DNA from 4 places in the Arthrobacter glacialis genome. Region 3 is predicted to be linked to each of the others. Evidence: riboswitches for the same ligand, from Rfam matches in the RefSeq annotation. Region 3 holds a riboswitch; each other region holds the start of a gene.
What was found. Region 3 has a riboswitch for S-adenosylmethionine ahead of CVS28_RS04490 (hypothetical protein). Riboswitches for the same ligand answer to the same signal wherever they lie in the genome.
Positions count from the first base shown of each region.

Region 1 (7,368 bases), on a different contig from region 3:
TCGTATTCGCTGCGGCGCATGCCGGCACCTGGTGCGGGCAGCTCGGAGTCGTCGTGAAAATCGCAGATGACGTAGGTGAAATCTGGCCACCACTTTTTGGGCCGCGCCACCTCAAGGAAGTCGCAGAGATAACACCGCAAATCAACCCAAACGGGGCGTTTGCCCGTGGCATTGGCCCGGGATTGTGCGAGCCACGCCGGAGGGTTTGTATCCATCGAGGCTACGTCGGCCGCGCTCATTCGTGAAGGAATGCCGTTCCGTGCAGCCATTTCCGGCGGAATGTTCAATGCCTGGGCCACCTGGCGGCGATTCAGGGAAGAGTGTGAGGAATAGTTGTTTGCCATGTTCTCTTAAGGATAAGGCGCAGCCGGGCTGCTGGCGATTCAACCCCGCCTGCAGCCCGGCTGGCTCGGCGTTGTGGGCTTGTTCGCAGGCTCCAGTCCGGTCGTCAAAACCGCCGCCTTCGTTGGTGAGAATGCTCACAGGACGCCACTGTTGCTCGTCAAAGAGTGCGTAGTTTCGGCTTGAAGAGAGCAAAATTGCCTCCCGTACTCTATGCTGTGGGAAAACAGTGGGCAATTAAGGGCGCAATTCCAGCTTTCAGGGGCTATGATGAGGCGCTGAAACACCCAGCCGAAACCACGAACACCTCAGGAGTTTGAAAACCGCATGGCAACGGATTACGACGCACCCCGCAACAAGGACGAAGACCACGAGACAGAGTCGCTTCAGGCGCTCCAGGTTCAGCGTGGCGGTGCTCAGACGGCTCATATTGACGTCGAAGATTCAGACACGGCCGAGGGCATGGATCTGCCCGGAGCTGACCTCTCCAACGAGGAATTGGTAGTTCAGGTCATTCCGGCACAGGACGACGAATTCACATGCTCCTCCTGCTTCCTGGTCCGCCACCGCAGCCAGGTAGCGCGTGAAAAGAATGGCCTGCTGTTCTGCAAGGACTGCGAAGGCTAAACAGCCCCGCCGAAACACAGCGCGCAACAGCGTTGTGTGCAACAAGGGTTGGGAGCAACAAGGGTTGCGCGCAACACGACTCAGGAGCGGATCATGCAGGCACGTGTGCAGGAACTGTTGGACACCTTCGCCGTGCCCGGGGCATGTGCAGCTGAGCTGTTGTGCGATCGGCACCCCGCCAGCGCCACGGCCTTTACGGTCATTGCGGCCGACCAAAGTTTTGTTGATATTAGTTACGGCGAGCTGCGGGAGAAGTCCACGCAGTTCGCCGCTGCTTTAAGCTCTTTGGGAGTGCACCGTGGCGATCACGTGGCCACCTTGATGGCAAAATCGGCAGAACTTGTCATAGCCCTGCTGGGCATTTGGCGTCTGGGCGCCGTGGACGTTCCCTTGTTCACGGCCTTCGCCTACGATGCCATTGACTTCCGGCTGCAAGCCAGTGGTGCCCGCATAGTCATCTGCGACGCGGATCAGCGCAGCAAGCTGGTACCCCCGGGCGACGTTCCCACTGACGCCTCCCGCCTGGTTATTGTGGCCCGTGGTGAGGCCTATGGCTACGATGTCTCCCTGGCCGAAATGGTTGCCGGCAAAGGCGCCTTCGCCCAGCTTGAGAATTCTGCGGAGTACGACGGCGGGGCGGTTGCCGTTGGCGGCGACGGCCAGCTGGTGCAGCTGTTCACCTCAGGCACCACCGGCTCACCCAAAGGCGTGCCCATCCCACTGCGGGCCGTAGCCTCCTTTGTGGGCTACCAGGAATTTGGCCTGGATGTCCGTGTCGAGGACGTCTTTTGGAACATGGCTGACCCCGGTTGGGCGTATGGACTGTACTTTGCGTTGCTGGCGCCGCTGGCCACAGGAACCCGGTCGCTGCTGCTGACTGCCGGCTTCAACCCTGCGTTAACGTGGACTGTTATGGAGAAGTTCGGCGTTACCAACTTTGCTGCTGCACCCACCATCTACAGGTCGCTGCGCGCCGGCTCCACCCCCGGGCAACAACACTCCTTGCGCCGCGCATCCAGTGCCGGCGAGCCGCTGACCCCCGACGTCATCGCCTGGGGCCGCGACGTTTTTGGCTTGGAAGTCCGGGACCACTATGGCCAAACTGAACTGGGAATGGTGGCGGGAAATGCTTGGGCCGACGGCCTCCTGGCACCCCTGCGGTCAGGCTCCATGGGTGTTTCCCTGCCCGGCTGGAGGGTGAATGTGCTGGCTGAGCTCAAGGACGAACTGGCCGCCGACGGCGAACCCGGCCGGGTTGCCGTCAACGTGCAGGAAAGTCCCTTCATGTGGTTTGCCGGCTACGTCGATGCCGCCGGGAAAACTGCGCTGAGGTACAGTCCCGACGGTGCGTGGTACCTGACGGGCGACTCCGGACGGCGCGACAGCGACGGGTTCATTTACTTCTCCTCGCGCGACGACGACGTGATCATCATGGCCGGCTACCGCATTGGCCCCTTCGAGGTGGAATCTGTTTTGGTCAACCACCCCGGCGTCTCGGAAGCCGCGGTGGTTGGCACCCCGGATGAGATCCGCGGCGAAGTACTGGAAGCATTTGTGGTGCTGCGCGATCCGTCCGCCGCTGGCGACGCCATGGTGGCTGAACTGCAACAGTTGGTGAAAGACCGCTTTGCCGCCCACGCCTATCCGCGGCGCATTCACTTTGTGCCCGAACTTCCCAAAACTCCCAGCGGCAAGGTTCAGCGCTATGTGCTGCGCAAAGCCCGTGCAGCCATGAGGGACCTGCCCTAGGACCTTGGTGGGCAGGTCAGTAGACGCTAGCTGTTTGTTGCGCCGGAGTGCGGATTCATGAGGGAACCGCCGGTGAGGTCCTGTACTGAGCAGTCGGAGTGCGTCCCCGACGATGTCAGCCACAGCGAAATCGCAACCTCGTGTGCAAGAGCCAAGGGTCCGGCGTCGTGCGGGGCACTGAGCCTTTGCACCTCAATGCCGGCACCGAAGGGCAGCAGCCGCAACACCAGCAAGGCCGTATCCAGACCAATGCCGTGCTTCTCCAGGTACCGCAACAATTCCGGATCATGATCGCTGATGCGGCTGACACGCCCGCTGTGGCCGGCGTCGAGCTCGTCGAGCCGGTGCGAGGGGGCCATGATGATCCGGCCTTCCGGGTCCGGGATGGGATCACCGTGCGGGTCCCGGGTGGGATGGCCCAACTTGGCACTCATGCGCTCAATGAAGTGCTCGGACACGGCATGCTCCAGCTGTTCGGCCTCGTCGTGCACCTCATCCCAGGTGTAGCCAAGCTCGCTGACAAGGTAGGTTTCCAGCAGCCGATGCCTGCGCACCATGGACAGCGCCAGAGTTAGACCTCGCTCGGTCAGGTGGATGGGGCTGTACGGCTGGTGGTCCACCAAGCCCTGGTCCTTGAGTTTGCGGACCATTTCCGAAACCGAGGAATTGGCAACCCCAAGGCGGGTGGCTAAGGCGGTGGAGGTGATGGGTTTGTCCTGCCACTCCGTGTAGGCATAGATGACCTTGACATAGTCCTCGATGCTGGAGGAGGTGGCAGTTTGTTTCACAGAATCCAGCCTACCGCTAGGCTCAGAGTTTGTGCGTGCGCCAGGTCTGGGCCACGTAAGGCAGCTGGAGCTCTTCATCAGGAGAGTGACCCAGATGGTCAAGAAGGTACCACTGAAGATTTGCCATGACCTTGGCGCGGATGGGGTCCGAGGCCTTGAGGTAGTAGCTGCGGGATTTGGCCAGTTCCATGATGGCCTCTGGCGTCAAGGACTGGCTCCAGCGGGTGTTGTGCACGTGCGGAGCGGCGAATTCCTTACCAATGGTGGGGTGGAAGTCTGCCTTGTGGACGTCACCGGCATGCATGATGCGTGCCAGCCGGTGAACCCAAGGGATGCCGACGTCGAGCTGGTTCCAGATCAAGCCCAAGGTGCCGCCGGGGCGAAGTACGCGGGCAATCTCGGTACTGGCGGCGAGGGGATCGCACCAGTGCCACGCCTGCGCCACCACTGCCAGATCCATGGAGTTCACTGGCAGCTCAAGGTGTTCGGCCGTGCCCACAATGGTTGTGGTCCGGGGCAGCTCTGCGGCCAACTGGGTGAGCATGTCTGCCGAAGGGTCCACCGCCGTCAGATTCCAGCCGTGCCGGGCCAATAGTTGAGTGTACTTTCCCGTTCCCGCACCCACATCAAGGGCGTCCTTGATGGGGTGCGGGGAACCAGCGATTAGCCAGTCCAGGGAATCGCGGGGGTAGCTGGGACGGACCTGATGATAATGCTCCCCGCCTTCCAGAAATGCCGCAGCCATGTGCTTGCGCCGTTCCGCGTCGAAGACCGGTCCGCCTACCCCTGCCATAGTGCTCCCCTAAAGTTGTGCCGTTTTGCCCGTTCAACTTTACCGCGGGGGAGAGGGTGTGTTGTTTAAGTGTTGCAGGGGGCTGCGCCAGCGGTTCCGGGCGTGTTCGGGGCCCAGTGCGGGTACGCACGGTTGTCATCGGCGGGCACCCAGCGGCCGGCGTCAACCACGTAATCCCAGCCCAGCCCGTCACGCAACAGGGCACTGACACCCTCGATCAGGCGCTGTGCGTCCTCAAGCCGGGAACCCACACCAAAGCTGGCACGCAATGAACCCGACGGCAGGCCCAAACGGTTCAGCAGCGGGTGGGCGCAGAACTTGCCATCACGCACGCCCACGCCATGCTCGGCCGACAAGTAGGCGGCAACCAATCCGGCGTCGTACCCGGTGATGGAGAAGTTCACCACGCCGATGCTGCCGCACTCGGGGTAGTCTGCGGAGTCGGAGAACAGCGAATGGACGTTGACGCCCTCAATCGCGGCGAAGCCCGCCACCAGATACTCACGCAGCTGCTGTTCGTGGCTGTGCCAGTCCTGCGCGTCGAGTGCTGCCAGGGTGGCGGCGGCCTTGGCGAGAGTGGCGGCGCCCAAAACGTTGGGGGAGCCGGCTTCGTGGCGTGCGGGGCCGTCACTCCAGCGGGTTGATTCCAGTCGCACTTCCGTCACGGCGCCACCGCCGGCCAAATGCGGCTTGCCCGTGTCCAGCCAATCAGAGCGGCCCACCAAAACGCCCGCACCAAAGGGCGCGTACAGCTTGTGGCCGGAGAACGCCAGGTAGTCGATTCCGCTGGCGCTCAAGTCGATACGGCGGTGCGGGGCCAGTTGGGCCGCGTCAACCACAATGCGGGCGCCGTAGCGGTGGGCCAAGGCGGCCAGTTCATTGACGGGCAGCACCTCGCCCGTCACATTGGAGGCACCAGTGACGGCCAACAGGAGCACGTTGCCGGCCCGCAGCTGTGTTTCAACGCGGGCCAGGGTCGCTGCGATGGAATCCGCAGCCACCACTGAGCGGTGCGGCAGCGCCTGCCACGGAAGCAGATTGGCGTGGTGCTCAATATCCAGATACAGCACTTCGCCGTGAACGTTGGAGCGGCCCTCGGTGAACCCCTTTTGGGTCAGGATGCTTTGCACGCACCCGGCCAAGAGGTTCAAGGAATCTGTTGTGTGGCGCGTGAAGATGACGGTGTCATCGGGGCGGGCGCCCACAAAGTTGGCCACAATCTTGCGGGCATTCTCATACACGGACGTGCTGACCTGGGAGGCAAACCCTGCACCGCGGTGCACACTGGCGTAGTACGGCAAAACCTCGTTCAGGTGGGCGGCCACGTCCTCAAGTGCCGGGGCCGACGCCGCATAGTCAAGGTTGGCGTACCGCACCTGTCCGCCGTGGATCAAGGGGGCGTTTAAATCCTGGCCCACCACCGGCAACAAGGGAGATTTGGATAGGGATGTTTTTTCCAAAAGGGCGTAGCTCATGGGTAAATCCTTCGACACAAAGGACCCTTGGAAGGAGCCAAGAAGTCCGCGCTTGCCATGACCGCTCCGGCCTGACCTGGTCGTCACCCGGGGCACCCCGCCGCGAAAGGAGGGTTGCCGGCCAGCAAACCGGGGTTTAGCGCTGGCACTCGTGACCTATGCCAAAAAGATTAGCCCAAGAATAGAGTTCTCGCATTTGTTACGTCATGAAACGCACGCCGCCGTTGGGCCGGGGGCAGGCGGGCAAAAAGAACGACGGCGGAAGCCGCCGTCGTTCTTAATACGATTGAGCTAAATGCCGTGGATTAGCCCAGCAGATCGTCCCAGTTGGGGTTCAAACGCTGCAGGACTTCTGTGTGCAGGATGGAGTTGGTGGCCAAGGCGTTGCCGCCGAAGGGGCCGTCTGCTCCCTCCAGGGATGTGAATCGGCCGCCAGCCTCGGTCACGATCGGCACCAGCGCGGCCATGTCGTAGAGGTTTAGTTCGGGCTCGCAGGCGATGTCCACGCTGCCCTCGGCAACCATGCAGTAGGACCAGAAATCGCCGTACGCGCGGGTGCGCCAGACGTCGTCGGTGAGGGCAATGAACTCATCACGGTTGCCCCGTTCAGCCCAGCCGCTCAGAGACGAGTAGGACAGTGACGCGTCCTTGAGCTCTGCAACATTGGAGACGCGAATGCGGGTGGCGGCGGCCAGAGACTTGCCCATGTATGCGCCGGTGCCCTCGGCAGCCCACCACCGCTTGCCCAGGGCTGGGGCGCTGACCAAACCAACCACGGGGCGGCCCTCATCCACCAGGGCAATCAGGGTGGCCCAGACAGGAACTCCGCGCACAAAGTTCTTGGTGCCGTCAATGGGATCGATGATCCAGCGGCGTGTTCCATGACCCGTGCTGCCAAACTCCTCGCCCAACACCGCATCGCGGGGACGTACCCGGGACAGTTGGCTGCGGATTGACTCCTCGGCGGCCTTGTCAGCATCCGTCACGGGAGTCAGATCCGGCTTGGTCTCAACCTCCAGATCAAGGGCCTTGAAACGGGCCATGGTCAGCGAATCCACGCTGTCCGCCAACACATGGGCCAAGCGGAGGTCGTCGTTGTACGTCTGGGGTTCAATCGTCATGTACATCACGCTATCGCGATTTGTCCCAAACGCCCGTTACGACGCCCTCCGGCGCCTGAATGCCAAATAAACCCGTGGCAGTTGGGGTTGGCGGCGCTATTAGTGAACTTATGCGCTGAACCGGAGCCGGGTAGTGCGCATATCTAAATTCTTGTGAAGTTATGCGCAGAACCCACCGCGAGTCCAGCGCATAAGTGTTTATGCACAGGACTCGCCATGGGTTCAGCGCATAAGTTCACTGCGCCCCGAGCCCGGCCAGCACAGCTACTCGATGATGCCCAGTTCCTTTTCCGCGGCGCGGCCCTCTGTCCTGTCGCTGGTGCCCAGCAGGCGGCGAAGCGAGGCAAGGCGGGCCGGTCCGGCGTCGCCGGCGAGCCCTGCAGCCACATAGGGGTCCAGGCCGCAGTTCACCGCGACACTGTCATGCTTGCAACCGCGTTCACAGTCGTCCGTGCCGGGCTGCAGATCGGGGA
Region 1 is NZ_PPXB01000004.1:314,486-321,853, reverse strand. It holds gene CVS28_RS06750 (hypothetical protein) at 1-344, opposite strand, end outside; gene CVS28_RS06745 (DUF4193 domain-containing protein) at 670-969, shown strand; gene CVS28_RS06740 (AMP-binding protein) at 1,063-2,718, shown strand; gene CVS28_RS06735 (metal-dependent transcriptional regulator) at 2,745-3,506, opposite strand; gene CVS28_RS06730 (class I SAM-dependent methyltransferase) at 3,529-4,299, opposite strand; gene CVS28_RS06725 (aminotransferase class V-fold PLP-dependent enzyme) at 4,365-5,774, opposite strand; SAM riboswitch class IV at 5,818-5,931, opposite strand; gene hisN (histidinol-phosphatase) at 6,080-6,895, opposite strand; gene rsgA (ribosome small subunit-dependent GTPase A) at 7,160-7,368, opposite strand, start outside.
Region 1: linked by a shared signal. The riboswitch ahead of CVS28_RS06725 (aminotransferase class V-fold PLP-dependent enzyme) and the one ahead of CVS28_RS04490 (hypothetical protein) in region 3 are both predicted to bind S-adenosylmethionine.

Region 2 (7,368 bases), on a different contig from region 3:
ACGCCGTGGTGGCCGACATGTGGTCCCTGCGCCAACTGTCGGACCCTCAAATGTGGGCCGGGGACCGGCTGCACTTTGCCCCGCTGGGCCACCACACCATCGCGATCATGGCCTTGAACGCCCTCAACGTCCCCCACTCGCTGGTTCCGCAACGGCCCAAGCCGCTGCCGGCCCAGAAGTGGCAGACGGCGCGCGTTGAAGACTTCGTGTGGGCTAGGGAGTTCTTGTTCCCTTGGGTGTTGCGCAGGCTGCGCCATCAGTCCTCCGGCGACGGCATATCCCCCAAGCGCCCCACCCCGGGGCCAGTTTTTGGTCCTGATGTTGGCACTATTCCTGGCGCCGGGCTTCCCGAAACCACCAAGTAGCTCAACAGCAGTGGCTAAGCGGGCAGCCCGGCAGCAAGCGGACTAGGATGAGAAGAGGCGCTGGATTCAGCGGCCTAATCGTAGAAGAGGTGCGTTGTGCCCATCATGCTCGAACCATTGGCGACGAGTATTGTTGCTGCCTCGTCCAGCAGCTCCTCCGGCTTTTCACCGCTGTTCATGCTGGCAGTTGTGGGTGTGATCCTGCTCAGCATTTTCACCAGGTCAGCCAACCGCAAACGTCGCGCCTCCCGGGATAACATCTACAACCCGGCAAATCCAACGGGCAGGGCTGGCGTTGCCCACCAGCCGGGCAGTGCCCCCTATGTGGGGACCCTGCTCAATGGTGTCCCACTGCGCAACTACGACACATCCCATGGCCACCAAACAACAGGTTTCGCCAATGAACGCATGAAGGCGGAGGCTGAGTTGAAGCGCCAACTGGACGCCTTGGACACGGCGCGCCGCAATGGCCAGGTCACCGCAGAACAGTACGCCGTCCACCGCGAGGCCATTTTCAAGAATTTCTAAGCAGCAGAAAACTGGCCCGCAGAAAACGCCGAAAATCGCGCTAAAAGCGCGAATTTTCGGCGTTTTCTGCGGGCCAGTTGCTCTTTGGAGCTAGACGGTGAAGAAGGACTCCCGCAGGAGCTCCCCCACGACGGCCACCTCGGTGAGGAAACCGTCATGGCCAATGGCTGAGTCAATGTGGTGGACAGCCACATCCCCGGGCAGCGCAGCCGCCAGGGCGTCAGACTGGGCTGGGAAGTACAGGCGGTCACTGCTGACCGCGGCCACCAGAAACTCCACCGAAGCTGTGGCTGCCAAGGCTTGCGACAGGGTGCCACGGCCCCGGCTGACATCGTGGCTCATCAACGCCTCAGTAATGGCAATGTAGCTGTTGGCATCAAAGCGCCCCACCAGTTTGCGGGCCTGGTGGTCAAGATAGCTCTCCACCTGGTACCTGCTGCCGCTGGCGCCCAAAACCGCCAGCCGATCATGGCTGATGGTGTCCTCGCCGCTTTGGGCCTGACGGCCAAAACGTGACTCCATCTCAGTTTCTGAACGGTAGTTGATGTGGGCAATCCGACGCGCCAGCCCCAAGCCTGAGGTGGGGGCTGCGCCGTCGTAATAGTCCCCGCCGGCAAAGTTCGGGTCCTGGCGGATGGCGAGCGTCTGCGTCTGGGCAAAGGCAATTTGCTCAGCCGTGCTGGCCGCGCAGGCAGCCACCACGGCGCAGCGGCGCACCCGCTCCGGATAGCTTGCCGCCCACTCCAAGGCACGCGCACCGCCCATGGAACCACCCACGACGGCGTGCCACAGCTTGATGCCGAGCTTGTCGGCCAGGCGCGCCTCGGCGTGGACCGAGTCGCGGATGGTGACGAAGGGGAAACGGGACCCGTAAGGTTTTCCGTCGCTGGCGATGCTGGACGGGCCGGTGGTGCCGTAGCAGCCGCCCAGCATGTTGGCGCACACCACAAAGTACTTGTTGGTGTCGATGACGTCCCCGGGCCCCACCAAGCCTTCCCACCAGCCGTCTTCCTCTGAATCGCCGCGGCTCACGTGGGTGCTGCCGGTCAGGGCGTGCTGTATGAGCACGGCATTGTCGCCGGCCTCATTCAGCGTGCCCCAGCATTCAAAGGCCATGGTCACCGAGGGCAGCGAGCCCCCCGCTTCCAGCGGCAATGCGCCGATCTCAAGGGAACGCAGCACACCGCCGCCCCGTCCTACGGCCGCGGAAAATTCTTCACCCACCGCGGTGGCCGCCACGGAGGCAGACCCCGTGGCAAGCATACTTTTTTCCTCCGTGTGTCCCACCGAAATCACGCTTGTTTTGCCGCGCGGAATCCGGCTTCGAGATCGGCCAGGATGTCAGCAATATTCTCAAGGCCCACCGAGAGTCGGACCAGTCCCGGGCGCACACCGGCAGCCAACTGCTGCTCCGGTGAAAGCTGTGCATGGGTGGTCGACGCCGGGTGGATGACCAGGGAGCGCACGTCGCCAATGTTGGCCACATGTGAGTGCAGTTCCAGGCCGTCCACGAATCGCTTGCCAGCCTCGGCGCCGCCCAAGATGTCAAAGGCGATGACGGCGCCGGTGCCCTTGGGACCGTACTTGCGGCCACGCTCGAACCAGGGGCTGGAGGGGATGCCTGCGTAGGCCACAGCCTCCACGTTCTCGTTCGTCTCGAGCCATTCGGCAACGGCAACCGCGTTGCTCACGTGGCGCTCCACACGCAAGCTCAGGGTTTCGATGCCCTGGGCAATGAGGAAGGCGTTGAACGGTGCCACGGCCGAGCCAAGGTCGCGCAGCAACTGCACGCGTGCCTTGAGGATGTAGGCCAGGTTGGCGCCCAAGGCGCTGCCCACACCCAAATCGCGGGCGTACACCAAACCGTTGTAGGTGACATCCGGGGTGTTGAAGCCGGGGAACTTCTCCGGGTTGGTGGCGAAGTCGAACTTGCCGCCGTCGACAATCACTCCGGCGATGGCACTGCCGTGGCCGCCCAGGTACTTGGTGGCGGAGTGGATGACAATGTCGGCACCCCATTCCAGCGGTCGGATCAGGTACGGGGTTGCCAGGGTGTTGTCCACCAGCAGCGGCACCCCTGCCTCGTGGGCGATGGCGCTGATGTTCTCAATGTCCAGCACGTCTTGGCGCGGGTTTGACACAACCTCACCGAAGAAGGCCTTGGTGTTGGGACGGACCGCAGCACGCCATTCATCCAGGTTGTCGGGGTCGGAGACGAACGTGACCTCGATGCCGAGCTTCTTCAGGCTGTGGGCAAACAGATTGTAGGTGCCGCCGTAGATGCTGGGGCTGGAAACAATGTGGTCGCCTGCTTCTGCCAGGTTCAAGATGGCGAACGTGGTTGCCGCCTGGCCCGAGGCGAGCAGGAGTGCTGCCACGCCGCCTTCCAGACTGGCAATGCGCTGTTCGACGGCGTCCTGGGTGGGGTTGCCGATGCGGGTGTAAATCGGTTCCAGCTCTGCCAACGCGAACCGGGCAGCGGCGCTCTCGGCCGAGGGAAAAACAAAGGATGTTGTCTGGTAGATCGGCAGGGCGCGTGCCCCTGTGGTGACGTCCGGCTCCTGGCCTGCGTGGATCTGACGGGTTTCAAATGACCAACCGTTGCTCATGGTTGAATTCCTTCACACTAGAGGCCTGCGGTAAAAAACCCTCCAACGCAGCATGCGTGAAGGGCTTTCGACTCGATGGCCCGCGCTTGCACTGGAACCGGGCGGCTCAGTGCCAGGTCTTCACCCGGGGCACCCCACCGCGGAAGGAGGGTTGCCGGTCAGCGAGCCGGGGCTTGTCGCTGACACTCATGACCTACATCCAGTGTGGAAGATCCCTTCAGGCGCCGCAAGATTGTGACGAGTTTATGACCTTGGCCGAAGATCTGCTTGAAATATGCGCCAAAAAGTGGCACCGGCTGAATTTATGAACCATTCCACCACCGTGAGTGCGCAGCTGATGAGACTTGGAGCCCCACACGTCGCATCAGCTGCGCACTCACCGAATTGCCAGGACCTGGAACTACTTTCCCAGGCCCGCGCGGCGCAGAGCCTCGGCCATGGCGGTGTTGGCCGATGGTTGAGGCGTTGCGGGGCGTGCTGGACGGTCGCCGCCTTGTCGGGCGGAGTCCTGACCCGGGGTGCGCCTCTGCCCCGCACCCCGTGACTCTGCCGCACCCTGCTTGGGAGTTAGCCGCCCGGGGGTGCGGGCGGCGGGGGTGCGGGAGTCGGCGTCGAACTTCCTCGAAGACGTATCGGCGGCGTCATCCAGACGCAGCGTGAGGGAAATGCGCTTGCGTTCGGGCTCCACTTCCAGAACCTTTACGCGGACCACCTGGCCGGACTTGACCACAGTATGAGGGTCCGAGACGAAGGAGTTGCTCATGGCCGAGACGTGCACCAGCCCGTCCTGGTGCACGCCAATGTCCACGAACGCGCCAAACGCCGCTACATTGGAGACGGTTCCTTCCAGGATCATGCCGGGGCGAAGATCGGTGATCTTCTCAATGCCGTCCGTGAACGCGGCTGTTTCAAAGCGGGGCCGGGGATCGCGGCCAGGCTTCTGCAGTTCGGTCACAATGTCGGCAACTGTGGGCAGGCCAAAGGTGCCGTCCACGAAGTCGGCCGGGTTGACCGAGGACACAGCCCCAACGCCGGCAGAAATCTCGGCTGATGTGGCACCCACCGTGGCAAGGATCTTGCGGGCCACGCCGTACGCTTCGGGGTGCACGCTGGAGGCATCCAACGGTTCCGCTCCCCCGGTGATGCGCAGGAATCCCGCACATTGTTCAAACGCCTTGGGACCAAGCCGGGCCACCTTGAGCAGTTCGCGGCGCTTGTTGAACGGGCCGTGCTCGTTCCTGTGCGCCACAATGTTCTCGCTCAACAGCGGTCCGACGCCGGCCACCCTCGCCAGCAGTGCCGGGGAGGCGGTGTTCAGGTCCACGCCCACGGCGTTCACGCAGTCTTCCACCACCGCGTCCAGGGACCGTTCCAGTTTGGCCGGGGTGAGGTCGTGCTGGTACTGGCCCACGCCAATGGATTTGGGATCGATCTTCACCAGTTCCGCCAGCGGATCCTGCAACCGGCGGGCGATGGACACGGCCCCACGCAAGGACACATCCATGCCGGGCAGTTCGGCACTGGCCAGGGCCGACGCCGAGTACACCGAGGCTCCCGCTTCGGAGACAACAAGCTTGATGACTTGGCGGTCCGGGGCTGTGCGCTTGAGCTCGGCGACAAGTTCGGCGGCCAATTTGTCCGTCTCCCGGCTGGCTGTTCCGTTGCCAATGGCAATCAGCTCAACGCCATGCTTGTTGGCCAGGGCCACGAGGGTGGCAAGGGATTCGTTCCATTTCCGGGCGGGCGCGTGCGGGTAGATGGTTTCCGTTGCGGCAACCTTGCCGGTGCCATCCACCACGGCAACCTTGACGCCGGTGCGCAGTCCCGGATCCAGACCCAGGGTTGCGCGGTTTCCGGCCGGTGCCGCCAACAAGACGTCTCGGAGGTTTGCCGCGAAGACGCGCACCGATTCCTCCTCGGCGCTTTGGAACAGCCGCACGCGCAGGTCAACCGAAAGGCGGGTCAGGATGCGCGTGCGCCAGGCAAGTCGGGCGCTGGTCATGAGCCAGCTGTCCGCTGCCCGGCCGGATTCGGCGATGCCCAGGGAGTGCGCCACGGCATTTTCGTAGCGGGAACGTGCCAGGGCGGCGGCGTCGGCGTCACGGGTGTCGGCCTCGGCCAAATCCAGGCCCAGCACGCCGTCTTTTTCGCCGCGCAGCAGCGCCAGGACACGGTGGCTGGGCAGCGTGTGCGGGGGTTGGGAGAAGTCAAAGTAGTCCTTGAACTTTTCGCCCGCCGCATCCTTGCCCGTTTTGACAGTTGAGCGCAGGCGCCCAGTTTTCCAGAGCCGCTCGCGCAACTCCCCCACCAGCGCAGCGTCCTGGCCGGCACGTTCAATGAGAATGGCCCGCGCTCCGGCCAAGGCGTCATCCGCCGAGGCAACACCGCGGGCCGCATCAACGAAGGTGTCCGCCTCCACGGACGGGAAGCGGGAGGGATCGGCCAGCAAGGCGTCCAGCAGGGGCTCCAAACCAGCCTCACGGGCGGCGTCGGCCTTGGTTTTGCGCGTGGATTTGTACGGCAGGTAGAGATCTTCCAACTCCGACTTGGTGGCGGCGGCATCGATGGTGCGGCGCAGGGCGGGAGTGAGCTTGCCGAGCCCGTGGATGGTCTCCAGCACTGTCAGGCGCCGGGCCTCCAGTTCGCGCAGGTAGCGCAGCCGCTCCTCAAGGTCGCGGAGCTGGGTGTCATCCAGGGTGCCGGTGACTTCTTTTCTGTACCGGGCAATAAAGGGGACGCTGGCGCCGTCGTCCATCAGGCCAATCGCAGCGCGAACCTGGGCCGGGCGGACTCCCAACTCGGCAGCGATCCCTGCGCTGATTCGTTCAGCAAGGGCAGCGGCGGTGGGCAGGGTCAGCGGGGCGTTTCCAGTATCAGTCACACCCCAATTCTGCCCCACCCGCGGGGACACCAAACACCCTTGAGATGGTACGTCCCATGTGCCTTAGGCAACGCTAAGTCGAGACACCGATCACAAAGTGCCAAGATGAAGTCATGCGAATGGATCATGTTTCTTACGCCAGTGAATCAGACGGATTGGCTGCCACTACGGAGCGAATCGCGACCGCCCTCGGGGTCGATGCAGTGCGCGGAGGAATTCATCCGCGCTTCGGCACCCGCAATATGATTATTCCCCTCACCGACCACCATTATGTGGAAATTGTTGAGTGCCTTAATCACCCCGCTTCGGACAAGGCGCCGTTCGGCCAGGCCGTCAAGGCGCGGTCAGCGGCCGGAGGAGGCTGGATGGGGTGGTGCGTCGCCGTTGACGATCTCACCCCCTTCGAGGAACGCCTGGGCCGCAGCGCCGTCCCCGGCAACAGGAAGTTCCCCGACGGCCAAGAATTGGTGTGGCAGCAGATTGGTATCAAGGGCCTCATTGCCGACCCCCAGGTGCCGTACATGCTCAAATGGGAGGGCGATCCCAGCTTGCACCCGTCGCTGGCACGCGAATCCACGGTGAGGCTCTCCTCGCTGACCATCGCCGGCAGCGCCGAACGCGTCACCGAGTGGCTGGGCGAACCCGTCGAGGCCCCCCTGGATGACGTCGCCGTGGAGTGGATCGCCCCGCGCGGCACCCCCGGCATCATGAGCGTCACCTTCGAGACAGCTCACGGCCCGGTCACCATCTAGCGTTTCTGTCGAATCACAATGGGGGCCCCAGCCCTCAGGGTCCCCTGGCCGAGGTGAGGGAGCGGCTGGGGAGGCACCCTCCCCTTGTGGGCGGGTGCCGTTTACGTTTGCGCCATGGGGGCTCGGCGCCTGGCTAGCCTCCGAAGCCCAGGGCCGGACCCAGCGTGAACGCGGCGATGTCCACCAGGGCGTGGGCCACCACCAGCGGCGCCACCCGGCCGTACTTTTTGTAC
Region 2 is NZ_PPXB01000002.1:69,538-76,905, forward strand. It holds gene CVS28_RS02450 (SGNH/GDSL hydrolase family protein) at 1-365, shown strand, start outside; gene CVS28_RS02455 (hypothetical protein) at 471-893, shown strand; gene metX (homoserine O-acetyltransferase MetX) at 984-2,156, opposite strand; gene CVS28_RS02465 (bifunctional o-acetylhomoserine/o-acetylserine sulfhydrylase) at 2,186-3,502, opposite strand; SAM riboswitch class IV at 3,580-3,696, opposite strand; gene CVS28_RS02470 (Tex family protein) at 3,903-6,383, opposite strand; gene CVS28_RS02475 (VOC family protein) at 6,497-7,135, shown strand; gene CVS28_RS02480 (CPBP family intramembrane glutamic endopeptidase) at 7,269-7,368, opposite strand, start outside.
Region 2: linked by a shared signal. The riboswitch ahead of CVS28_RS02465 (bifunctional o-acetylhomoserine/o-acetylserine sulfhydrylase) and the one ahead of CVS28_RS04490 (hypothetical protein) in region 3 are both predicted to bind S-adenosylmethionine.

Region 3 (7,368 bases):
CGAAAACTATTATGCGGCCGAAACAGCAGTGGCACCGATGATCCTTGTTGGTCGAAGCTACTGGGAAACCGAGCTGCCCGTCTTGCCACTGCTGACCGCGCTGGCGAGGGGGAGGGCCATGGACACCATGGTCCATGTGGTGGATACGGTGGAGGAAGCCTGCGCCTTGCTCACCACCAACTAGAAGTAGCCCGCAGAAAACGACGAAAATACGCGCTTTTGATGCGATTTTCGCCGTTTTCTGCGGGCCAGTTGTTGAGGTTGCTAGCCCACCACAGTGCCAAAGAGCAGGCCCAGGAGGTAGGTTGCTGCCGCTGCGCCCATGCCGATGGCGAGCTGTCGCAGGCCACGCCACAGTGGCGATGCCCCGGACAGCAGGCCAACCACTGCGCCCGTGCCCAGCAGTGCAATGCCCACCAAGACGCAGGCGAGCACCAGGGCGCCCATGCCCGTCATGCCAAACAGGAACGGCAGAATGGGAATGATGGCTCCGGAGGCGAAGAAGCAGAAACTGGAGCCGGCGGCGCCCCACGCCGTGCCCAGGGTTTCGTGGCTGTTTGTCGCTTCAAACTGCTCGGGCTGCAGCGACAAGCTGGGATCACAGTCGCAACTGAACTGGCCCATGCGCTCGGCAGCCCTGTGCTCGGCGACGTCGCGGGACATGCCGCGGGCCAGGTAGACCAGCACCAGTTCATTGTTTTCAAGGTCCAGCGAAGCCGCCGCAGAGAGAGTGATCTGGGTGGGTTGGGAGGCGTCCAGCAACTCGCGTTGGGAGCGGACTGAAACAAATTCACCGGCACCCATGGACAGGGCCCCGGCCAGCAAACCGGCAATGCCACTGAACAACACCACCTGGCTGCCTACACCGGTTGCGGCCATGCCCATGACCAGGGAAAGGTTGCTGACAAGGCCGTCATTGGCACCAAAAACGGCTGCCCGGAACGAACCGGAAAGCCTGTTCCGGCCCCTGGCTGCCAAGCCACGAATGACCTCTTCATGGATGGATTCATCGGCCGCCATGGCATCGGTAGCGTCAGCATCGGAGGCGTAGGGGGATCTGGACTCCGCCCGTTGGGCCAGAGCCAAGACAAACACTGAACCAAAACGCCGTGCCAAAAGGCCTAAGAGCTGGTTGCGCACGGACGGGCGCAGGGGCGGGTGGGCATGGTCGCCCAGCAAGTTCAACCAGTGCTGCTCGTGCCTGCCCTCGGCAGCTGCCAAGGCCGTCAGGATAGTCTTTTCTTCGCCGGTGCGGCGCTTGGCCAGGTCACGGTAGACGGCGGCTTCAGCGCGCTCGTCGGCCAGATATTGCCGCCATCGCTTGATTTGTGCGGGGCTCGGATTGCTTGTTGACACTTGGGGATCTCCTCGACTCAGCCCCTACTGTAGCCCGGATTCCCGCGGTTTTTCGGCCGGTTCCCCTAGCGAAAAAGTTTAGGTGCACCGCAACGTGGCCGCTCCGCTCCGCAGCCAATATTGGCATTCCCTGCACCGGCGAACTCGCATAGGCTCTAGTTCCAACGGCCGCGCACACTGCGGCCACGTCCCGGAAGGCGCGCTGGCCATGGAAGTACTGTTTCCGATGATGACCGGGGACCCGCAGGACTGCGGCGTCCTCATCGACTGGCGTGCGCCCAACGGCAGCACGGTGACCGCCTACCAGGTGATCGCCGAGGTGACCATCGAGAAGTTCGACGCCGAGATCAACGCCCCCGCAGCCGGCACCTTGAGGTGGCAAGTCCAGGAGGGTGACGAAGTGGCCCAAGGTGCCGTCATTGCCACCATCGAGTAGGCCGGTGCCAGTCAACTGTGAAAAGAGACGGCGTTCGCGCTTAAAGATGGCGGTAGAGCGCCGTCTTTTTGCGCCAGTGCCGTCCGAATTCGGAACCGGCACCTAACGGTTCAGTAGTTTTCGAGCTTGAAGCCCAGCCGACGCCCGGCCCGGGAACCCGTCTGGGCCACGGTGACAACCAACGTTCCGAGCTCGGCAATCCAGTGCGCGGGCCGCACGGCAGCGGCGAGGGCATCCACCAGCAGGGCCGGGTCTGCGGAGAAGTACGCGCGGTGCCCGGTGGGGGTGAAAAAGGTGACGGTGCCCAAATTCACGTCCACGGCGGGCAGCACCGGAATGCCGTTGGGATTCTTGGACGTCTTGGCGCGCTGTGCATGGGCGACGGAGATGAAAGTCATGGCGGGGCCTTTGTGATTGCTCTTGCCCGCGGATCCAGTCACCGCCGGCCGCTTCCTCATCCGAGCCACCCTGTGAACATGGGGTTGGCGTGCGACCAGTCGGAGCTTGGCATCGCATCTCTTGAAGCTGTCCCTTACGTTACTCCTTAAACGTACGACGGCGGGAGGTGACGTCATAAATTACGTCACCTCCCGCCGTCGTACATTAAAGAACAACTGACCCGCAGAAATCGCCGAAAATGGCGTAAAAAACGCGTATTTTCGTCGATTTCTGCGGGTCAGTTGGAAAAGCGGGGCTACTTCTGAAGCTGCGCAGGCACGTCTTCCGGGTTGGAATCCGTGGCTGCTGCAGCGAGGCGGTCGTCCCAGACCTTGCGGATGTGGGCCGGGGTGGCCGGGGTCAGCAGGGAAACCACAACGTAGACGATGAGCGAGGATGCCAAACCGAAGTAGATGGGTTCGTTGGCGTAGATGCCATCGGCGCTGTGGATGATGCCGGTGGCGTAGATGACCAAGGATGCGATGGTGACCAAGCAGCCAACGGCCATGGACCATGCTGCGCCCAGGCCCGTGCCGCGCTTCCAGATGAGGCCGCCAATGATTGCCACGAGAAGGCCGCCTACCAAGATGTCGTAGGCGATGGTCAGGGCGAACACCACGTCGTTGACCACGATGGAGATCAGCACAACAAGCATGCCGATTACCAAGATGTACCAGCGGTTTGCCCTGATGTCGTGTTCGGGGTTGGCGGAATCGGAGTTGTCGATGTCCTTGCCGAACCAGCTGGCCACGAAGGGCACAACGTCCTTGCGGGCTACTGTGGCGGCGGCAATGAGTGAGCCGGATGCCGTGGACATCATGGCTGCCACGGCGGCGGCCAGTACGATGCCGCCAACGCCGATGGGCAGCAGTTCCGTGGCCACGAGGGCATAGACGTCGTCCTTGAGTTCCACATCTGCGGAAAGGGCCACGGAGGCTGCCATGCCGATCAGTGCACCGGCCACACCGTAGAGGATGCAGTAGATACCGGCGGTGGCGCCGCCCCATCGGGCGACTTCCGGGGTGCGGGCCGTAAAGACGCGCTGCCAAATATCCTGGCCGATCAGCAGACCCAGCGTGTAAACCACAAAGTAGGTGATGATGGTTTGGGTGCCGATGCCGTCCCACTGGAAGAAGCTTGCATCCACGCGCTCACGGATGCCGTCAATGCCGCCCGCAGCGTTCCAGGCAAACGGCAGCATGAGCATGAAGACGCCCACGGTCTTGATGACAAACTGGACCTGGTCTGCCAAGGTGATGGACCACATGCCGCCAATGGTCGAGTAGACCAAGACGATCGCGCCGCCGACGGCGATGGCCAGCCACCTGTCCCAACCGAACAGCACCACAAAGATGGTTGCGTAGGCGCCGGTGGAAGTTGCCGAAATCATGATGGTGTAGGCCAGCATGACGATGCCCGAAACCTTGGTAGTTTCCTGGCCGTAGCGCAGGCTCAGCATTTGCGAGACGGTGTAGATCTTCAGTTTCTGCAGCGTCGGCGCAAACAGCAGGCTCAGCAGGAGCACGCCAACACCAATGGCAACAACAAGCCACATGCCGGAGATGCCGAACTTGTAGCCAAGCCCCACACCACCCACCGTGGAGGCGCCACCGAGGACGACGGCGGCCATGGTTCCGGTGTAGAGGAAGGGGCCCAGCCGGCGTCCGGCAACAAGGAAGTCGCTGTTATTCTTAGTGCGCGATTTTCCCCACCAGCCAAAGGCCAGCATGGCCACCAAATAAATGACAACTATGGCGACGTTTAAGTCCACGAGATGCTCCAGTGTAGGAAGAAGTAGGGGAAAGCCCCGAGTCATTATTGCCCGTAAAGCAACATTTGTTGTCTATTAGGCTAAACTGTGATGGTAGTTACAGTCAATGTGCCGCTTGAAAATCTTGACGGCTGGACGTGTCGTGAGGAGCCGCCATGAAAGCTTTGCCCCTGGAACCGAGCACCAACCCCGTGGCCATTGGGTCGCGCATCCGTGCCGCACGCCAAGACCAGCGGCTGACCATTGAGCAGGTGGCTGACGCCACGGGGCTGACCAAGGGATTCCTGAGCCGGGTGGAGCGTGACCTCACCTCACCCAGCGTTGCCTCACTGGTCACCCTGTGCCAGGTCCTCTCGATCTCCATCGGCGAACTTTTCGCGGTACCGGAAACCCACTTGAGCCGAAAAGGTGAAGGTCCGCGGATCTCCCTAGGTGGCGAAGGCATTGTTGAGCGCCTGCTAACCTCGCGCTCCGAGCGGCGCCTGCAAATTCTTGCCGCCACGATTGAGCCCTATGGGCGCGGCGAAACCGAACTGTACGCGGTGGACTGTGACGTGGATGTTCTGCATATCATCAGCGGCGAACTGACCCTGCGCATGACCCAGGAATCCTATGACTTGACGGCGGGGGACACCCTGTCCTTCCCCGGGCGGGAGCCCCACAGCTGGGAGAACCGCTCGGCCCAGCCGGTGGAAGCCCTGTGGATTCTGGTTCCCGCGGCGTCCGGATCCGGCGGAAACTAGCCCATGCGTCTTGAGAATTGGCTACTCGGCGGTAATGTTTATGTGAGTCAATTCACATAAGGGGACAGCCTTGCCAAAGATCTCGCCCAAGACGGCCACACAGAGAGTTGCAGCCGCGCAGCCTGTCACCGTGCGGCCCGGCCAAGTGCGGCCTGGCCCGGTGCCGCCCAGCGAACCCCTGATTGGGACCCGCACCTGGCTGACCTTGATTATTGTGGGCTTCGCCGGGCAGCTCGCGTGGACCGTGGAAAACATGTATCTCAACGTGTTTGTCTACAACACCATCAGCACCAACCCTGCTGTTTTGGCCTTGCTGGTTTCATCCAGCGCAGTGGTCGCGACTGTGGCAACGTTTTTGGTGGGGGCCGCATCGGATAGGGCAGGCCGCCGTCGGGCGTTCATCGCCGGGGGCTACATTCTTTGGGGCCTGAGCACAGCCGCTTTCGGCTTTGTCCAGACCAGCGCAGCGGCCGCCTTCCTGCCCGGCGCCAACGCCGTGGTGCTGGCCATCATCGCCATCGTGCTCCTAGACGCGGTCATGTCTTTCTTTGGATCGGGCGCCAATGATGCCGCCTTCAACGCCTGGGTCACTGAATCCACCGCGCCCGCCAACAGAGGCAAGGTGGAAGGCGTCTTGTCCATCCTGCCGCTGCTGTCCATGCTGGTCATTTTTGGTCTGCTGGACGGGCTGACGCAGGATGGGCACTGGAAACTATTCTTTGGCATCATCGGAGCCGTGACGGCGCTGATTGGTGTATTCGCGTGGTTCATGCTCCGCGATTCGTCCACCCTGGTGGTCAGTGGCGACAGCTACTTGCGCTCGGTCATCCACGGCCTGCGCCCCTCGGTGATGCGCACCAACCCTCGTCTCTACTGGGCACTTGCCGCCTGGCTCGTGGTGGGCACGTGCACCCAAGTGTTTCTTCCCTACCTGATCATTTATATCCAGCGGTATCTGCGGATCGACGGTTATGCCATCATTCTGGCCGTCGTCCTCGTTTCAGCGGCGGTCCTGAGCATCCTCGGCGGACGCCTGATCGACAAGGTGGGCAAGCTTGTCTCGGTCCTGCCCGCAACTGCGATCCTGGTGGCCGGACTCGTGGGCATGTTCTTTGCCCGCGGCATGGGCCCGGTCATGGTGGCCGGAACCGTCATGATGGCCGGATTTATGCTGACGACGGCGGCCATCTCCGGTTTGGTGCGCGACTACACGCCGCCGGAGCGGGTGGGTAACGTCCAGGGCTTGCGCATGATCTTTGCCGTCATGGTGCCGATGGTGCTGGGCCCCTTTGCGGGTGCCGCAGTCATCGCCGGCGCCGCCGAAACGTATGTCGACCTTGGCGTGGTGAAATCGGTTCCCACGCCGTGGATCTTCCTCGCCGCAGCGGTCATCGCCGTGTTCACTGTCTTTCCCGTGCTGCGTCTGCGCCGCGCAACCGCGGTGGCTGGGGCATGAGCGGGGGCCTGAGCTCGGCGCGTCCGGATCGCTTTACACCGTGGGGAGAAACCCTGGACCCGAACGCGGTCCTGCAGGAATACCCGCGACCACAGCTGGTGCGCTCGAGCTATCTCAACCTCAACGGGCTGTGGCAGTATGCCATCTCCACGCCAGGAGCTTCTCCCCATGAGGAGGTAGCCCGCGTGAATGCCGGAGCCGGGGAAGGCGCGGACGGCCAGATTCTGGTGCCCTTTTCCCCGGAAACCCCGCTGTCCGGTGTGAGCCGCCAACTGCAGCCGGGGGAGAATTTGAAGTATTGGCGGAGCTTCACCCTTCCCGCTGAATTCGTGCAAGATCGTGTGCTGCTGCACTTTGGGGCCGTTGACCAGCGCTGCAGCGTGAGAATTAATGGTGAGGACGTGGGGGGACACCACGGTGGGTTCCTGCCTTTCACCTTGGACATCACCGCAGCGCTGCAGCACGGCGCCCAGGGTTCGGCGGGCCCGCACACCCTGTCCGTCGACGTTCAGGACGACAGCGACACCTCCCATCATTCCCGTGGCAAGCAAAAGCTCAAGCGGGGCGGGATCTGGTACACAGCCCAGTCAGGCATCTGGCAAACGGTGTGGCTGGAATCGGTCCCCGAAACCCATGTTGAAAAGCTGACGCTGGTCCCGGACCTTGCCGGGTCCGCCGTCGAAGTTACCGTGACGGGCGCCGCCGGGACCGCAACCGTGGTGATTGCGGACGACGCCGGTGAACTCACCAAAGTCTCGGTGGAGGCGAATGTGCCCACACGAATTCACTTGGAACGGGCCCATCGGTGGTCTCCGGAGGATCCTTTTCTCTATGACGTTCAGGTGTCTTTGGGTGATGACCATGTCAGCAGCTATTTTGGTCTGCGCTCCTTTGGCGTGGGCCCGGACGCCAACGGCCACCTGCGGCTATTGCTCAACGGTGAACCATACTTTCATGCCGGGCTGTTGGATCAGGGCTACTGGTCTGACGGTTTCCTGACGCCACCCTCCGATGAGGCCATGATTTATGACATCGCCACAGCCAAACGGCTGGGTTTCACCATGCTGCGCAAGCACATCAAGATTGAGCCGCTGCGCTGGTACCACCACTGTGACCGGCTGGGGATGCTGGTGTGGCAGGACATGGTTAACGGCGGCACCAACTACAA
Region 3 is NZ_PPXB01000003.1:179,722-187,089, reverse strand. It holds gene CVS28_RS04505 (LOG family protein) at 1-184, shown strand, start outside; gene CVS28_RS04500 (VIT1/CCC1 transporter family protein) at 265-1,356, opposite strand; gene CVS28_RS04495 (biotin/lipoyl-containing protein) at 1,565-1,792, shown strand; gene CVS28_RS04490 (hypothetical protein) at 1,903-2,190, opposite strand; SAM riboswitch class IV at 2,204-2,317, opposite strand; gene CVS28_RS04485 (sodium:solute symporter family protein) at 2,487-3,959, opposite strand; gene CVS28_RS04480 (helix-turn-helix domain-containing protein) at 4,157-4,744, shown strand; gene CVS28_RS04475 (MFS transporter) at 4,815-6,200, shown strand; gene CVS28_RS04470 (glycoside hydrolase family 2 protein) at 6,197-7,368, shown strand, end outside.

Region 4 (7,368 bases), on a different contig from region 3:
CAGCTTCGCGGGACCTTGGCCGACGTGGCCGCGACCTTGCAATACAGCCCCTCTGCCGTGTCCCAACAGTTGGCACTGTTGGAGAAGGAGGTAGGCGTAAAGCTCCTGCTCAAAGTGGGCCGGCGTGTGCAGCTCACGCCCCAAGCCGAGATCTTGGTGGAACACACCACTGAGCTTTTGGAGACCTTGGAACGGGCGGAGGCAGACATGTCCGCCTCCTTGACCACCGTGACCGGCACAGTGAAGCTGGCCGTGTTTCAATCGGCGGCCCTGGCACTGTTGCCGGACTTACTCACTGCCATGGCGGCGGCCCACCCCGATGTGCGGATTGAGATGGTGCAACGCGAACCCGAAACGGCACTGTACGAGACGTGGGCCCGGGACTTTGATCTGGTCGTGGCCGAACAGTATCCCGGCCATGCCGCTCCCCTGCATCCGGGGCTGGACAGGATCACCCTCACCACCGACGCCATCCGGCTGGCAGTTCCCACTGCCGGCGTGGCTGGCGGCATGACCCGGCTGCGCACGGAGCCCATCACAGACCTTGAGGACACGGCCAACCTGCCCTGGGTCATGGAACCGCGCGGCGCGGCATCGCGCCACTGGGCCGAACAGGCGTGCCGGCAGGCAGGTTTTGAGCCGGATGTGCGCTTTGAAACGGCCGATCTGCAGGCCCAAGTCAGGCTCATTGAATCCGGCAACGCCGTGGGGCTGATGCCGGACCTCATGTGGACCGGGCGACCTCCCGCCCTCACGCTGATCGACTTGCCCGGACTCCCCCGGCGCACAGTCTTCACCTCGGCGCGACGGGCCAGCCGCCGTCGTCCGGCCATTTTGGCGTGCCGGGAAATCCTGGCGCAGACGGCACAGTCGCTCACCATCTAGCTTCTCCAGGAGGTCCGACGGCGGATGGCCGGGTTCGTTAGGCCAGCTCGGCGATGATGGGACCCAGCAGGCGGCGCAATTGTTCGGCATCCCTCCGCGCCGACTCGCTCAGAAGCACCCGATTTGGTCCTGCCCGATGAAGCCAGAAACCGGCAACGGGCAGGATCAGCACGTCCAGTTCAAAGGGTGCCGCCTTGTTTCCGCGGTTCTTTTCGATCGACTGCACCAAGGAAGTCATCATCATGCCGTGGGCCCTGAGGTTGGCGTGGAATGCCGGTGCACGATCCGCCAACGACATGTACTCGATGCCTGCGTTGCTGGGCATATCCAGATGATCGGCCAATAAATCGGAGAACCAGAGTACCCATTCATCGGCGAGGGCGACGTCGGTGAGTGGACCAGTGACAGGAATGCGCTCAGCAACTTCTGGCACCACGGGTGGGACAAAGAACGGTTTGGTGGCAGGCAATCCCAGCGAGTCTCAAAGGTGAAGTGCCACCGTCAGCGGCCAAAAGAGGCCCTCGCTCATACGCCAGCTCCGCGTTCTCGCAAACTGCATCGCGCCCCCTAGTGTGTGCCCTCACCCTACGTCTGTCCGCCGAGCGTGGCTACGACCAGCGGCGCACAGCCCACTTCTCGGCCAGGCCCAACAGAGCGTCGGTGGCTTTTCCGAGAATGGCCAACAGCACAATGGCCAGCAGCAATCTGTCGGTGCGGCCGTTGTTTTGCGAATCCGTCAGCAGGAATCCGAGCCCCATGGAGGAGGCGATCAGTTCCGCTGCCACGAGGAACAGCCACGCTTGGGCGAGCGCCAGGCGCAGGCCGGAGAAGATGGCCGGAACCACTGCCGGTAGCTGAACAGTGGTCAGTAATTTGAGGCCCTTCAAGCCAAAGGCCCGGGCTGCCTCAACCAGATTTTTATCCACGTGGCGCAATGCCAAGGAAACCGTGGTGAACACAGGAAAGAACGCACCAATGACTATCAGCGTGACCTTTGAATCTTCGCCGATCTTCATCCACAGGATCAGCAGCGGCACCCACGCCAGTGAGGGGACGGCACGCAGCGCCCCGATCGTGGGTCCCAGTAACACGTCAGCCGCTTTGGAAAGCCCTACGAGAGCCCCCAGCGATAAGCCCAGGACTGCGCCGATGAGGAAGCCGATCAACACCCGTTGGGTCGAGATGGCCACGTGGTTGAATAATTCATTGCGCCCGATGAGCTCGGTTCCGGCGTCCAGTACTGCGCGGGGCGACGGCAGCTGGACCGGTGAAAACACCCCGGCAGCGGTGCTTAGCTGCCAGGCGAGCAGGATTAGGACAGGAAGAATCAGGCCCAGACCCAGCCTGGTCCACGAACGGGCGAAGATAGCAGAACCCGCCTTCGGCGAAGCTTTCGTTGCCGTGCTAGCCGCTGCGCCACTATGGACAGCCATCATGATTCCTTGATGGAGGCGGGATTGGCTTTCACGGCCAGAGAATCATCCAGGAGGGAGGACAGCGCGGTGTCCACCTCGGCCTGGGTCTTGACATCACCGAGCTCCACAAACGTGGGCCCAATCTTCGCCAGCACTGCCCGCTGCTTCTCGCCCGGGATGCCGGAGACATTAAGATTGCTGCGTTTAAGTATGACGGTGCTGGCAACTTCCGGCTTGAGTCCTGCGGCTGTAGCCAGGATCTGTGCTGTCTCTTCGGGGTTTTCCGCTGCCCAAATACGCGCCTTTTCATAGGCGTCCACCACGCTCTGCGCCAGTTCCGGCTTGTCCTTCAGGAATGACTCTGTGGCGTTCAGGAAACCGTAAGTATTAAACTCCAGGTTCCGGTAAAAGAGGGTTGCACCTTCTTGTTCGGCCGTGGCCATGATCGGGTCCAGACCTGCCCACGCATCAACGGAACCGTTCTCCAAGGCGGCCCGGCCATCGGCATGCTGGAGATTCTGCACTGTGACGTCATCTGTGCTCAGGCCGGCCGCCTCCAAAGCCTGGACCAGGAAGAAGTAGGGATCGGTGCCCTTGGTGGCAGCTACTGACTTGCCTTTGAGATCGGCTACCGAGGTGATGGCTGAGCCCTTGGCGGCAACCAGGGCAGCCCATTCGGGCTGGGAGTAGATGGAGATCGTTTTAATGGGCGATCCATTGGACCGGGCCAGCAGCGCGGCTGATCCTGCCGTGGAGCCGACGTCGATGGCTCCGGCGAGCAAAGCCTGATTGGCCTTGTTTGAACCGGCGGACTGCACCCATGTCACGGTGACGCCCTTGCTGGCCAGGGTTGCCTCCAGCCAGCCCTTTTCCTTGATGACAAGGCTCAGCGGGTTGTAGGTGGCAAAGTCGATGGTTAGTGTGCCGCCATCCTTGCCGGCGATGTCGGTGGCTGCATTCTCGCCGGCGCACCCCGCTAGGGCGAGTGCGGAGACGGCGGCAGCGACGCTGAGGAAGGAACGGCGGTTAAGGGTGGGAGAAAAAGGCATGGTGGTCCTCACGAAAGGTTGTGTTGATGAAAGGGTGTGGGAAAAGTGGCTAGTGGCCGTTGACGCCAAGGCTGGCCAGCAGTGAACTTCGAAGTCCGGCCAGCGCCGTTGATGCCCGGTCGCGGGGGCGGGGGCCCGGCACTTCCACGGTGCGCACAATGGTGGCCCCCGGAGCGCCGGTCCCGTCAGGGCCAAGCAAAATGATGTGGTCGGCGAGCTGAAGGGCCTCGTCGACATCATGGGTGACCAGCAAGACAGTGGTGGGCTCGGCCTGGTGTACGTCCAGCAGCAAATCCTGCATGGTGATCCGGGTCAGTGCATCCAATGCGCCGAAGGGCTCATCCAGCAGCAACACCCCGGGGTTTCGGGCCAGCGCCCTGGCCAGCGACGCCCGCTGGGCCATGCCGCCGGAGACCTCGCGCGGGCGGTGACCGGCAAATTCGGACAACCCCACCAGTCCGACGAGCCTTTCAACTACCTCGCGGGTGCGGGCGGCGTTGGCGCCGGCGGGGACGCCAATCGCCACGTTTCCGGCGATGGATTTCCATGGCAGCAGCCTGGGTTCTTGAAAGGCGACGGCGCAGCGCGAATCAATGCCGGACACGGCAGTGCCGTTAATAGTCACCGCGCCTGTGCTGGGCGTATCGAGCCCTGCCACGGCGCGCAGCAAAGTGGACTTCCCGCAGCCGGAGGGCCCCAATAACGCCACGATCTCCCCAGCTTGCACGTCGAAGGAAACCTCCCGAAGCACCGTGTGGGCACCGTGTCCAGTCCCAAAGGACCGGCCCAGGTTCTGAAAGGACACAGCCATGGCGGCAGTACCTTGCGGATCTGGCAGGGCGGAGGCCGTGGCAACGGACGGCGAAAGTAAAGCAGGCATGAGTGCACTCCATCGGTCCTGGCGGTAGCACCCTGCCGGCATTGATACCCGCACAGGGTGTCAACCAGGGTTGCTGCGGCGTCGTGGAGCCAGATCTCTCGGCCGCTCGGGATGGTCAACGTAAGACTAAGTCCTGCAGCAGGACCGGCAAAAATCGGGGCCGGTTCGGCAGTTCGCGAATCGTAACAATCCGAGCGCCCGGCCGGGGCCGCATTTGATGTCACACACCTGGTTGTCAGCCCGGTGTGCCACCATGGACCCATGACAGTCGCCGCAACCGCGGGGCCCACAATGGTTTGGGATGCCCACGGACCCTACTCCCTACACGGGACGTTGGGCATCATTGGTAGGGGCCCTGCCGATAAAACCATCCGGCTGGCCCCGGGCGCGGCCTGGCTGGCCTTCAACACCCCCTCCGGACCAGCAACTTTGGGCATCAACCAACAGGGCAACGAGCTGCACGCCCGGGCTTGGGGTCCCGGCGCGGACCACGCCCTGACGGGCGTCCCGGCGCTGCTGGGCACCCACGACGACTGGTCCCATTTTGATTCACCCGGCTTTGCCGCCACGCTCCCCCGCGCAGTGAGGGATGCCCGACGCCGGCACCAGGCAGTGCGGCTGCCCTCCACCGGGCGCATGGTTGACGCCCTGGTGCCTGCCATCTTGGAGCAAAAGGTCACATCCCTTGAGGCTCTTCGCAGCTACGCCGTCTTGTTGCGCAGATTCGGCACCGAGGCCCCGGGCGTTGGTGCTGACCCGGGTGTTCCGCACAATCTCCTGGTGGCCCCCACCCCCGCCCAATGGGCCGCGATTCCATCCTGGGAATGGCACAAGGCAGGTGTTGGACCACAGCGCTCGGCCACCATTGTGCGGATGCTGCGAGCGGCGTCGGGCTTGGAGCGTTTGGCGAAGCTGCCAGCAGCGGAAGCGGGCGCAAGGATGCAGAGCATCCCCGGCGTTGGGGTATGGACGGCGGCGGAAGTCACCCAGCGCACCCACGGTGACGCCGATCAGGTGGCCGTGGGCGACTACCACCTGGCCGCCTACGTGGGCTGGGCGCTGGCCGGGAAACCAGTGGACGATACTGGCATGCTGGAACTTTTGGAGCCCTGGCGCGGGCACCGGCAGCGGGTGGTGCGCATGTTGCAACTCAGTGGTTTCCGCAAGCCGATGTTCGGTCCGCGCATGACCATCCAAGACCACCGCGGGCACTGACGTGCTGGCCGGATGCGTTCACACTGCGGAACCGCTTCCGGGGCCGGCCCCGCCATCGCCTAGGCTGGTGGAATGAGTGAGATCATCAACCTACAGGCCACGTTCATCCCCAATGAGGGCGAATTCTTCCGCGTGAAGCTCGCCCTCGAGATCGCGATTGAGCAGGTCGTCGAAGAAACCGGCTGCATTCAGTATGAGATCACGGAGGAATCCGAGGAAAAGATTGTCCTGACTGAGCAGTGGGCGTCCGAGGCGGACCTGGAAAAGCACGGCAAGGGCATCGCCGTTCAGGACCTGAACGAATCCCTCAGCGCGCTGTTGGCGGAGCCGGTCAAGCTGGAACGCCACTAACAACGAATGACGCCAACGTCGAGGGGCCCGTCACCAGATGGTGACGGGCCCCTCGACGCCTGCGCGAAGAACTCTATTCGGCTGCACTACCTTCGGCCTGCTTGGCGGCCACGGCTGCGTGAACCTCGCTCATGTCCAGTGCCTTGACGGCCGTGATGACCTCATCCAGCTGGGTGCCGTTGAGCGCACCGGGCTGGGCAAAAACCAGCACCTTTTCCCTGAACGCCATCAGCGTGGGGATGGAGGTGATGTTTGCTTCGGCGGCGAGCTGTTGCTCGGCTTCCGTATCCACCTTGGCGAACACAATGCCGTCGTGCTTCTCGGAGGCAGCCTCATAGGTGGGCGCAAAGCGCACGCAGGGCTGGCACCAAGACGCCCAGAAGTCAACGATCACAATGTCATTGCCTTCAATGGTGGGACCAAAAGTTTCTGTGGTGATATCAACTGTAGCCATGCGTTAACCGTACGGGACGGGACAAAAGCATGGCTACAGTTTCGCTCAACGCGTGAGCGGGAATATCGGGATCAGACCCCGAGCGGTGCGTGCTCCGTCAGGAGCTTTCGTCCGGCAAAGATGACGACGGCGCTGATCAGAACAGCCGCTGCCGCAACATAAAAGGTGGCCGAGGCGTTGACGTGTTCGGCGATCTTGGCCGCCATGAATGGGGCCAGGGCGCCGCCCATCCAGCGGATGAAGTTGTAGCCGGCGCTGGCCACAGGGCGCGGGGAGTCCGAGACGGACATGGCCATTTCGGTGAACAAAGTGTTGTTGATACCCAGCAGCGCACCGGAGAGGACTGTCAGCACCACAACGGTGGTGACCGAGTGCCCGGCAGCCAGGGCGAGGCCGATGAGGATCACCATCAAGCCCAGCAGGGACCCGGTGAGTGCTCGGGTCGGCCCAAACCAGCGCTGAACCAGTGGCGCCACGAAGACCGAGAAGACGGCCACGGCAACGCCCCAGCCAAAGAATACGGCGCCGATCCCGTAGGCATCAAAGCCCAGGATGAAGGGCACAAAGGCCAAGATGGTGAAGAAGCCGTAGTTGTAGAACAAGGCGCTGCCGGCCGTGGTGCGCAGCCCCTTGTGGCCCAACGCCAACAGCGGGTCGCGCAGCCGGGTCTTGGTGGCAGGCAGCGGAGCCTTGGGCAACATGACAATAACCAAGATGAAGGCGATGGCCATGGCCGTTGCCGTGCCAAAGAACGGTGCACGCCATTGCCAGCCACCCAGCAGGGCACCCATGAGCGGGCCAAGGGACAAGCCCAAACCAAGGGCGGCCTCGTACAAAATGATCGCCGTGGCCGCGCCGCCGGAGGCAACCCCCACCATGACGGCCAAGGACGTGGCAACGAACAAAGCATTGCCCAGGCCCCACCCGGCGCGGAAGCCCACCAGTTCATCGACCGTGTTGGAGAATCCCGACAAGGCCGAGAAAACCACAATGATGCCCAGCCCAATCAGCAGCGTCTTCTTGCCGCCAATGCGTGAGGACACAAACCCGGTGATCAACATCGCGATGGCCGTCACCAGGAAGTAGCTGGTGAAAAGCAGGGACACCTCACTTGGGGTG
Region 4 is NZ_PPXB01000021.1:9,757-17,124, forward strand. It holds gene CVS28_RS18710 (LysR family transcriptional regulator) at 1-885, shown strand, start outside; gene CVS28_RS18715 (hypothetical protein) at 923-1,354, opposite strand; gene CVS28_RS18720 (ABC transporter permease) at 1,494-2,321, opposite strand; gene CVS28_RS18725 (aliphatic sulfonate ABC transporter substrate-binding protein) at 2,318-3,349, opposite strand; gene CVS28_RS18730 (ABC transporter ATP-binding protein) at 3,399-4,229, opposite strand; SAM riboswitch class I at 4,236-4,347, opposite strand; gene CVS28_RS18735 (DNA-3-methyladenine glycosylase family protein) at 4,491-5,444, shown strand; gene CVS28_RS18740 (putative quinol monooxygenase) at 5,517-5,795, shown strand; gene CVS28_RS18745 (thioredoxin family protein) at 5,869-6,249, opposite strand; gene CVS28_RS18750 (MFS transporter) at 6,321-7,368, opposite strand, start outside.
Region 4: linked by a shared signal. The riboswitch ahead of CVS28_RS18730 (ABC transporter ATP-binding protein) and the one ahead of CVS28_RS04490 (hypothetical protein) in region 3 are both predicted to bind S-adenosylmethionine.